2 regions of the Variovorax sp. GW821-FHT09B01 genome follow, and region 1 is predicted to be linked to the other one. Evidence: riboswitches for the same ligand, from Rfam matches in the RefSeq annotation. Region 1 holds a riboswitch; the other holds the start of a gene.
The links. Region 1 has a riboswitch for ZMP and ZTP ahead of glyA (serine hydroxymethyltransferase). Riboswitches for the same ligand answer to the same signal wherever they lie in the genome.
Positions count from the first base shown of each region.

Region 2: linked by a shared signal. The riboswitch ahead of AC07RV_RS02905 (tetrahydrofolate dehydrogenase/cyclohydrolase catalytic domain-containing protein) and the one ahead of glyA (serine hydroxymethyltransferase) in region 1 are both predicted to bind ZMP and ZTP.

Region 1 is NZ_JBWKPQ010000002.1:12,216-17,144, reverse strand. It holds gene AC07RV_RS07180 (DUF748 domain-containing protein) at 1-1,134, opposite strand, end outside; gene AC07RV_RS07175 (lytic transglycosylase domain-containing protein) at 1,737-2,603, shown strand; ZMP/ZTP riboswitch at 2,648-2,782, shown strand; gene glyA (serine hydroxymethyltransferase) at 2,824-4,068, shown strand; gene nrdR (transcriptional regulator NrdR) at 4,099-4,542, shown strand; gene AC07RV_RS07160 (GspH/FimT family pseudopilin) at 4,579-4,929, opposite strand, start outside.
Region 2 is NZ_JBWKPQ010000001.1:684,948-689,876, forward strand. It holds gene AC07RV_RS02900 (hybrid sensor histidine kinase/response regulator) at 1-1,121, shown strand, start outside; gene AC07RV_RS02905 (tetrahydrofolate dehydrogenase/cyclohydrolase catalytic domain-containing protein) at 1,118-1,972, opposite strand; ZMP/ZTP riboswitch at 2,076-2,156, opposite strand; gene prpR (propionate catabolism operon regulatory protein PrpR) at 2,201-4,168, opposite strand; gene AC07RV_RS02915 (tripartite tricarboxylate transporter substrate binding protein) at 4,372-4,929, shown strand, end outside.

The DNA.
Region 1 (4,929 bases):
GAGCGTGGGCTTGGGCGCCGCCACGCCCGCGGCGCCGCTGGCGGCACTGGCAGGCGGTGCCGGCGGCTTGGCCGCGACCACCTTCTCGGTCTGGCCCGTGGCCGGATCGCGCGCCATCAGGTTGAGCTGGCCCGAGGCATCGCGCGCCACCACCAGTTGCGGGCTCGCCAGCGCGACCTCGCTGAGGTGGAACACCGATTCGAGCGGCCGCACGTCGGCCAGCGCGAGCTTGAGCGAGTCGAAGGCCAGCAGGTCGCGCCCGCGTGCATCGGCCAGCTTGGCGCCATGCGCCTCGACCGTGCCGGTGACCTTGAGGCCGACCGTGGTGGCCTGCTGGAAGTCGATCTTGAGGTCGGCGTCGAGGCTGCCGGCCTGCAGCTGCACCGGGAGGCCGCCCGGGATGTAGCCCAGATAGGGAGCGAGGTCGAGCCCCTTGAACTGCACGTGGGCGTCGGTCTTGCGGCTGGCGGCGAAGGGCGTGGTCAGCGCGGCCGAATCGAACTTGCTGCCGTTGAGCGCGAAGGCCAGCTTGGGCTCGGTATTGACCTCGCGCTGCGAGGCCAGGTTGCTGAGGAACGGCACCTTGAGCACGAAGTCGCGCAGCTCATGGCGGCGCTTGACGGTCTGGTCGTCGAAGTCGACCGCGCCCTCGGTGATCGCGATGTTGTAGATGGCAAAGCGCGCGGGCTCGGCCTTGGGGTCGGGCGGCGGGCCGGAGGCCAGCTTGGCCAGGATGTCGTCGATGTCGTACTTGCCGTCGGCCTGGTGGGTCAGCAGGATGGCCGGCGCTTCCACCGTCACCGCGTCGATCACGGGCGCGAGCCGGAACAACGACTGCAGCTCGGCATCGGCATAGATGCGCCGCACGGCGACCTGGGTGTTCTTGCCGTCGGCGGTGGCGATGCGCAGGTTGTTGAGCGTGAGCTCGAGGGTCCAGGGCTTGAAGCCGATGCGCTCCACCGTGACCTGGCGGCCCAGCTTCTCACTCGCGATCTTCTGCAGCTGGCTCTTGGCGATCGGCGGCACCGCCAGCCAGGCCAAGACCCAAAGGCCCAGAAGCACGAGCAGTGCAACGATCCCGCGTCGCAACCATTTGTTCTTTCTTAAGCTTTGTATCGAGGCGGCAGCATTCATTCGCGCGAGTGTGCCCCAAACAGGCGGCAAGCCAGAAACAAGAAAGCCCGGTGACGCGACGAATGTCATGTCACCGGGCTTGATGGCGGGCATACGACCCATTGCCATCGTTTCGCTCGACCGGAAGTCGATGGTTCCTGTCGTGCTGGCAGCAAGAGATTGCCGCCGTGGATCCTCCGCCGTTCGAGCCCGCGGCTTGCACCGTGACTGCCTGGCTTCGGAAAGCACCTGAAAACCTCAGGCCTGTTCAGCTTAGGCGCCCCTTCCCGGCTTTTCAAACCCGATTTTTCAAGGGATTTCCCTTAAGAAGGATGCGGTCCCGGACACGGATTTGAAACATTTGTTCGACACTTTTAAGAATTAAGACCGAATTCCTTATGCTTGACCGGGTATTTAGCAACGATAGAATCCCGCCTGCTCCGATCGCCCGACGCGACGGAACCACCCTGTATCCGCTGCCGACTCCCCCCGGCTTGATCAGACGGCCGCGCACCTTATCCCCCTTGAGCGCGGAATCTGATTGGTACCAATCCAAGCGCCGCTGCCTCCATCCCATCGCCCTTCCCGGCGCTGCGACAGGTGCCGCACAGAAAGGAAGAGCGATGAACAAGGCGTTTGATGCCACGGCCCGCGGGCTGAGGACCTTCGTGTCCGATGTGGCAGACGGCTTTTTTGAAATCACGCACAACGGTTTCGCCCTGCTGGGCCTGGCCATCGTGTTCGCGGTCCTCGCCCTCGTGGCGCGGCCCGACCTGCGCCATCAAGGCGAAGAACAGCTCATGGGCTGGCTGCAGTCGCGCAAACCCGCGCCCGAAGCCACCGACCTCGAGCCGACCGCGATCGAGCGCACCACGGCCGCGAGCCCCGGCGACCTGCCCAAGCAGCAGGCCGCCGTGGCTTACTGGCTCAGCAAGAAGTACCGCGTCGCGGCCGAGCCGCTGAGCGTGCTCGTGGCCGAGGCCTACAACATCGGCAAGCACACCAAGCTCGATCCGACGCTGATCCTCGCGATCATGGCGGTCGAGTCCAGCTTCAACCCGTTCGCGCAGAGCCAGGTCGGCGCGCAGGGGCTGATGCAGGTCATGACCCGCGTGCACGGCGACAAGTACGAGCCGGCCGGCGGCACGCTGACCGCCTTCGACCCCGTGACCAACATGCGGGTCGGCGTGAAGGTGCTGCAGGAATGCATCGCCCGCGCCGGTTCGCTCGAAGGCGGCCTGCGCTACTACGTGGGCGCGGCCAACCTCGAGGACGACGGCGGCTATGCCGGCAAGGTGATGGCCGAGCGCGAGCGCCTGCTGCAAGTGGCCAGCGGCCGCGCGCCCTCGCCATTCGCGCCGACGCCACCGGTGCTGCGCCCGCAGCCGCTGCCCCTGCCGGTGGTGGCCCCGGCCAAGCCCGACGAGGCGACCGAGCCGGCCAACGGCCCCACGCCGCCCAAGGTGGCGCTGCTGTCGGCCGTGTCCTGAATCTCCTTTCGCCCGCCGCCGGGCCGGTCCGATCCGCTACACTCGACCGGGTACGCGACTGGCGATAGGCGCGGTGCCGACAAGGCACCCGCGCTGACGTGGACTACCACTGGGAAGCGTACCGCCTGCGACGTCGCTCCAGACGCGCAGGCGATCAGCCGTTCGCCTGGGCAGCCCTTGTTTGGTTGAAGAACAAGGACCTCGTCTTCAAAGGACTGCCATGTACCAACGCAACATCCTGGTCGAACAGACCGATCCCGAAATCTGGGCTGCCATCCAGGCCGAAAACGCGCGCCAGGAACACCACATCGAGCTGATCGCGAGCGAGAACTACGCCTCGCCGGCCGTCATGGCCGCGCAGGGCTCGCAGCTCACCAACAAGTACGCCGAGGGCTACCCGGGCAAGCGCTACTACGGCGGCTGCGAGCACGTCGACGTGGCCGAGCAGCTGGCCATCGACCGCGTGAAGCAGATCTTCGGCGCCGAAGCGGCCAACGTGCAGCCCCATTGCGGCGCCTCGGCCAACGAGGCCGTGCTGCTGGCCTTCCTGAAGCCCGGCGACACCATCATGGGCATGAGCCTGGCCGAAGGCGGCCACCTGACCCACGGCATGCCGCTCAACATGAGCGGCAAGTGGTTCAACGTGGTGAGCTACGGCCTGGACGCCAACGAAGCCATCGACTACGACGCGATGGAACGCAAGGCGCACGAGCACCAGCCCAAGCTGATCATCGCGGGCGCCTCGGCCTACTCGCTGCGCATCGATTTCGAGCGCTTCGCCAAGGTGGCCAAGGACGTCGGCGCGATCTTCATGGTCGACATCGCCCACTACGCCGGCCTGGTGGCCGCGGGCGTCTACCCGAACCCGGTGCCGCACGCCGACATCGTGACATCGACCACCCACAAGAGCCTGCGCGGCCCGCGCGGCGGCATCATCCTGATGAAGTCGCAGCACGAGAAGGCGATCAACAGCGCGATCTTCCCGGGCCTGCAAGGCGGCCCGCTGATGCACGTGATCGCCGCCAAGGCGGTGGCCTTCAAGGAAGCGCTGTCGCCCGAGTTCAAGGCCTACCAGCAACAGGTGGTCAAGAACGCCCAGATCGTGGCCGAAACGCTCACGCAACGCGGCCTGCGCATCGTGAGCGGACGCACCGAAAGCCACGTGATGCTGGTCGACCTGCGCGCCAAGGGCATCACCGGCAAGGAAGCCGAGGCCGTGCTGGGCAGCGCCCACATGACCATCAACAAGAACGCGATCCCCAACGACCCCGAGAAGCCGATGGTGACCAGCGGCGTGCGTGTCGGCACGCCGGCCATGACCACGCGCGGCTTCAAGGACGAAGAGGCCCGCATCACCGCGAACCTGATCGCCGACGTGCTCGAGAACCCGCGCGATGCCGCGAACATCGACGCCGTGCGCGCCAAGGTTCACGCGCTGACCAGCCGCTTCCCGGTCTACCGCTGACCTCGAAGAAGAAGAAGAAGCCCTGACCGCATGAAATGCCCTTTTTGCGGTCATCTCGAAACGCAGGTCGTCGAGACCCGCGTTTCGGAAGACGCCGACTTCGTGCGCAGGCGCCGCCAGTGCGGTGCCTGCGACAAGCGCTTCACCACCTACGAGCGTCCCGACGTCAACTTCCCGGTCGTCGTGAAGAAGGACGGCAGCCGCGCCGACTTCGACTCGACCAAGGTCCGCGCCTCGATGATGCTGGCGCTGCGCAAGCGACCGGTGAGCATCGAGCAGATCGACAACGCGTTGCTGCGCATCGAACAGAAGCTGCTCGCCAGCGGCCTGCGCGAAATCGAGTCGACCAAGGTCGGCGAACTCGTGATGCGCGAACTCAAGAAGCTCGACAAGGTGGCCTACGTGCGCTTCGCCTCGGTCTACCGCAGCTTCGAGGACGTGGACGAGTTCCGGCAGCTGCTGCGCGACATCTGAGCCGCGGCGTGTCAACGCCGGGCCGCGGGACGGCCGCTATCCGCCGCCCTGCCCGCACACACCCGTTCCGCATTCCCCCTTCCGATCGGGGTCGCAACTGCGGGCCCGCCCCGACGCCGAGAGAACGATGGCCGCGCGCCGCCCCGTCTCGGCCTTGAACGCGAGGCAGCCCGCGCCGAAGCCCGCATTGCGCACGCGCCGCGAGAAGCCGTTGCCGTCGTAGTGCACCCCTTGCGCCAACCCGTCGCCCAGTTCCCGGTCGACCGCGATGCCCGGCGGCAGCCCGTCGAAGCGCCGCAGCACGCTCGGCGCGTGGTCGCCGTCGACATCGGTCACCACCGCCCAGCCCGCATCCCAGCCGGCGCCGTCGGCCAGCACGCTGACCGG
Region 2 (4,929 bases), on a different contig from region 1:
CGGCCAGCCACGACCTGCGCCAGCCAGTGCATGCGCTGGCGCTGTTCTCGCGCTCGCTCGAACGCGACCTGGCCGACCATCCGCTGGGCCCCGTGGCCGGCCGCGTGGTGCAGGCCACCGATGCGGTGAGCGGCCTGCTCAACGCGATGCTCGACATCTCGAAGATCGATGCCGGCACCGTGGTGCCGCAGCCGGTACGGATGGCGGTGGACCCGCTGTTCCTGCGGCTGTCGCAGATCTTCGAGCCGCGCACCCAGCAGGCGGGCCTCGCGCTGCGCTTCCACACCGCGCCCGAATGGCTGCAGACCGATGGCGACCTGCTGCTGCGCGTGCTGACCAACTTCGTCGACAACGCGCTCAAGTACACGCGCCAGGGCGGCATCCTCGTGAGCGCGCGGCCGCGTGGCGATCGCCTGCGGCTGGCCGTGTGGGACACCGGCCTGGGCATCGCGCCCGAGCACCTGCCGCATGTGTTCGACGAGTTCTACCAGGTCGACAACCCGCAGCGCGACGTCGCGCGCGGCCTGGGCATCGGGCTGGCGATCGTCAAGCGGCTGGTGGACCTGCTCGGCGGCGAGATCGGCGTGCGCTCGCGGCTCGGCCACGGCAGCGTGTTCTGGGTCGACCTGCCGCGCCGCCCGCCCGTGCCCACCGCCTTGCCCATCGCGCCCGCGGCCATGCCCGATACCGCGCAGGCCGACATCATCGAACTGCCGCTGGTGCCGCCGCGCGTGCTGCTGCTCGACGACGAGCAGCCGGTGGGCGAGGCGGTGCGCATGTGGCTCGCGCCCTACTGCGAGCGCATCGAGATCACCTGCCGGCTCGCCGATGCCAGTGCGCAGGTGCGCGCCACGCCCGACGGCTTCGACGCCTTCCTCATCGACTTCCGGCTCGCCGATCCGCAGGACGGCATCGAGGCGACCGCGGAACTGCGCCGGCTCGCCGGCCGCCGCGTGCCCACGATCCTGGTCACGGGCGATACCGATCCCGAGCGGGTGCGCGCGGCCTATGCCAGCGGGCTGGTCGTGATGTTCAAGCCGGTGCAGCCGGAGGTGCTGCTGCGAACGCTGCACCAGATCATTCGCGGCGCGCAGGACGAGCGCGCCGAGCGCCACGGTTAGGCCACGCGCTCCGCCGCCTCCAGCGTCTGCGAGATCAGCGTCGAGATCGTCATCGGCCCCACGCCGCCCGGCACCGGCGTGAGTGCCGCGCAGCGCTCGAGCAGCCCCTCGGTCCCGATGTCGCCGACGCCGCCCTCGTGGTAGCCGGCATCGATGACGATGGCGCCGTCGCGGATCCAGTCGCCGCGGATGAAGCGCGGCCGGCCGACGGCGCCGACGATCACCTCGGCGCGCCGCACCTCGTCGGCGAGGTTCGCGGTCTTCGAGTGGCACACGGTCACCGTCGCATCGGCGTTCAGCAGCATCATCGCCAGCGGCTTGCCGAGGATCGGGCTGCGGCCGACCACCACCGCGCGCTTGCCGGCGACGTCGATGCCGTAGTGCGCGAGCAGCCGCATGATGCCCGCGGGCGTCGCCGAGCCGAAGGCGGGCTGGCCCAATGCCATCCGGCCGAAGCCGTGGCTGGTGACGCCGTCCACGTCCTTGCGGATGGCGATGCGGTCGAAGCACTGCCGCTCGTCCACCTGCGCGGGAACGGGATGCTGCAGCAGGATGCCGTGCACCTGTTCGTCGGCGTTCAGTGCATCGATCTCACGCAGCACGTCCGCGGTCGTCGCGCGCGCATCGAGCGTCACGACGCGCGAATCCATGCCGACGCGGCGGCAGGCATTGCCTTTCATCCGCACGTAGGTCGCGGACGAAGGATCGTCGCCGACCAGGAGGGTCGCGAGGATGGGAGTGCGTTCGCCGTTCCTCGCTTTCAATGCGAAGACCCGCTGTCGCAGCGCCTCCTCGTTCGTGGTGGCGACCGACTTGCCGTCGAGCAGGATGCAGGGCGTCGGGGCGGTCATCGCGCACCTCCGGAGCGGAAGGGCGAAAGCCGGGGAAGCGAAAGGATGCGCCGGTGCGGCGCGGGCATGCGGACACTCATCGTCGGAACTCCTGAAAAGACGACAGACATGCCCAGGCGATCGGCGTGACGATGGCCGCGTTCCCCGATGGTGCTCCATCCGTTCGCCAGTTGCGCGGCGACGCGATTATCGGACAACGGCCGTGCGGCCCCTCTCGAGGAAGGCCGCCTAGGCCTTCGACCCCTCGTCGCGCAACCGCCGCCACAGCGTCGAGCGGCTGATGCCGAGAATGGCGCAGGCCTGGTCCTGATCTCCCTGGACCGACTGCAGCACCTCGCGCACCCGTTGCCGCTCCGCGGCCGTGCGCGCCCCCTTGAGCAGCCGATTGCGCGCGGGCGCCGGGCGCGCCTGCGTGCATTCGGCGAACACCTCGAGCAGCCGGGCGCGGTCCAGCCGGCCCTCGGGCGCCAGGTAGCCGTGGCAGGCCAGCAGGCGTTCGACGAGGTTCTCCAGTTCGCGCACATTGCCGGGCCAGCCGTAGCCCGCGGCCAGCTCCAGCAAGGCGGCGAGCCAGGCCGATGCCTGGTCCGCGGGCACACCCGCCGCGGGCGCGCGGCGCGACATCAGGCCCGCGGCCAGGGGCGCGATATCGGCGCCGCGTTCGCGCAGCGGTGGCGTCTCGATGCGCAGCACCGCGAGCCGGTAGTACAGATCGCGCCGGAACAGGCTTCGCTCCACCTGGGCCGCCAGGTCGGCATGGGTGGCCGCGATCACGCGCAGGTCGACCGGCACCGCCGCGGTGGCGCCCACGCGCAGCACCTCCCGCTCCTGCAGCACGCGCAGCAACCGGGTCTGCAGCGCCAGGGGCATGTCCCCGATCTCGTCGAGGAACAGGGTGCCCGTGTGGGCGGCCTCGATCAGGCCGGTCTTGCCGCCGCGCCGCGCACCGGTGAAGGCGCCTTCCTCGTGGCCGAACAGTTCGCTTTCGAGCAGGCTCTCTCCCAGCGCCGCGCAGTTCACGGCCAGGAAGGGCTGGGTGGCGCGCCGGCTCGCGCTGTGGATGCCCTGGGCCACCAGTTCCTTGCCGGTGCCGCTCTCGCCGACGATGAGCACGGTGGCGTCGCTGGCCGCGCACTGCCGCGCCAGCTCGCGCACGCGCCGTGCCGCGGCGCTGTCGCCCGCGAAGGCCTCGAGCCGGTAGCGCGTGGGCGCGCCGCGTTGCCGCTGGTTGGCGCGCAGGTGGCGGTCGGCGCGCTGGATCACGGCCGGGTCGCGGCACACCAGCAGCGCGCCGGTGACCTCGCCGCTCTCGACGATGGGCGCGCGCCGCACGACCAGCGTGCGCATGCCGATCTGCAGCACCTCCTCGACCGGGGCTTCGCCCAGGCGCAGGGTGGCGCCGAGGTCCAGCACGGGCTCGACCTCGCTCAGCGCGCGGCCGACCAGCTCCGCCACGGAAGCGCCGAGCAGCTGCGCCATGGCGGGGTTCAGCGCCTCGATGCGCTGGCGCAGGTCGACCGCGACCACGCCGTCCTGCAACTGGCCGAGGATGGTGCCGAGCCGCTCGTGGCGCGCGCGCTCGGCATGGCCGTGGCGTGCCAGGTGGAGGGCGTCCTGCAGCGCCTGGCGCACGGCGTCCTCGGAGTACATCAGCACGCTGGCGATGCCGGCCTGCTCGGCCAGGTCGGCCACCAGCCCGGGCGACACCACGGCCTCGATGCCGGCGGCGCGCAGGGCCTCCACGCAGGCCGGCGCGTCCTCCGGGCCGCGGTAGCTGAACTGCGCGATGCCCATGCCGAACAGGGCATCGAGCTGCGCCAGGTGCTCCGACGGACCGTCGAACGACACCAGGCCCACGCGCGGCGAGAGGGCGCGCGCCGCGGCCAGTGCGCGCATCAGGTCGAAGCCGCGCACCTCCACGATGGCCACCGGAATGTCCAGGTGCCGGCGCAGCCATTCGCCGCTGGCGCCCGCGGCCACCACCGCGTCGACGGGGCGCCGGGCATGCAGCGCGCGCACGGCCGCCACGGCATCGTCGAAGGCCTGCCCGACCAGCTCGACCTGCGCCTGCCCGGCCACCTCCGGTATCAGCCGCGCCAGCACGCGGCCCAGGCGGTGGCGGGCCACGGCCACGATGTGCAGCGGCCGCGGCGTGGTGGGGGAGTGAGCGCTCGGGGCGGCAGGCAATGTATTCATTTCAGTGGATTTCATTGTCTCATTCATGAAATCCGATTGAAATCCAGACCCGGACGAGCGCCCGCCGAGGCAGCGCGAATTCCTTTCGAATCAATGACTTGGCAACGAGGGGTGCGCCCCTCGGGCCGATGGCACAGCGCTTGCGCAAACCCCGTTCCAAGCTGAAAAACCAGGAGACCTCCGTGCACTTCCATCGCCTTTCCATCATCGCCTGCACGACCGCCGCCGCGCTGGCCTGTGCCTTGCCGCTGGCCGCGCAGGCCCAGGCCTGGCCCGCCAAGTCCATCCGCTTCGTCGTGCCGTTCGCGGCGGGCGGCGCCAACGACCTGCTGGCGCGCTCGGCGGCCGAAGGGGCGGCCAAGGTGCTGGGCCAGCCGGTCATCATCGACAACCGTCCCGGCGCGGGCGGCTCGCTCGGCGCCGACCTGGTGGCGCGCAGCGCGCCCGACGGCTACACCTTCCTGATCAGCGCCGCGGGCGTGATCTCCAACAGCATGATCAAGAAGTCCCTGCCGTTCAAGGACGAGGACCTGGTGCCCGTGGTCATGATCGGCCTGGCGCCCTCGGTGATCGTGGTGCCCAAGTCGGCCCCGTACGACAACCTGCGCGACTTCGTCGAGGCCTCGAAGAAGGGCCCGGGCTTCAACTTCGCGACCGCGGGCACCGGCAGCACGCCGCACTTCGTGGCCGAGATGCTCAACGTGAAGTACGGCGCGAAGCTGCAGGCCGTGCCGTACAAGAGCGGCTCCGAGAGCACGACC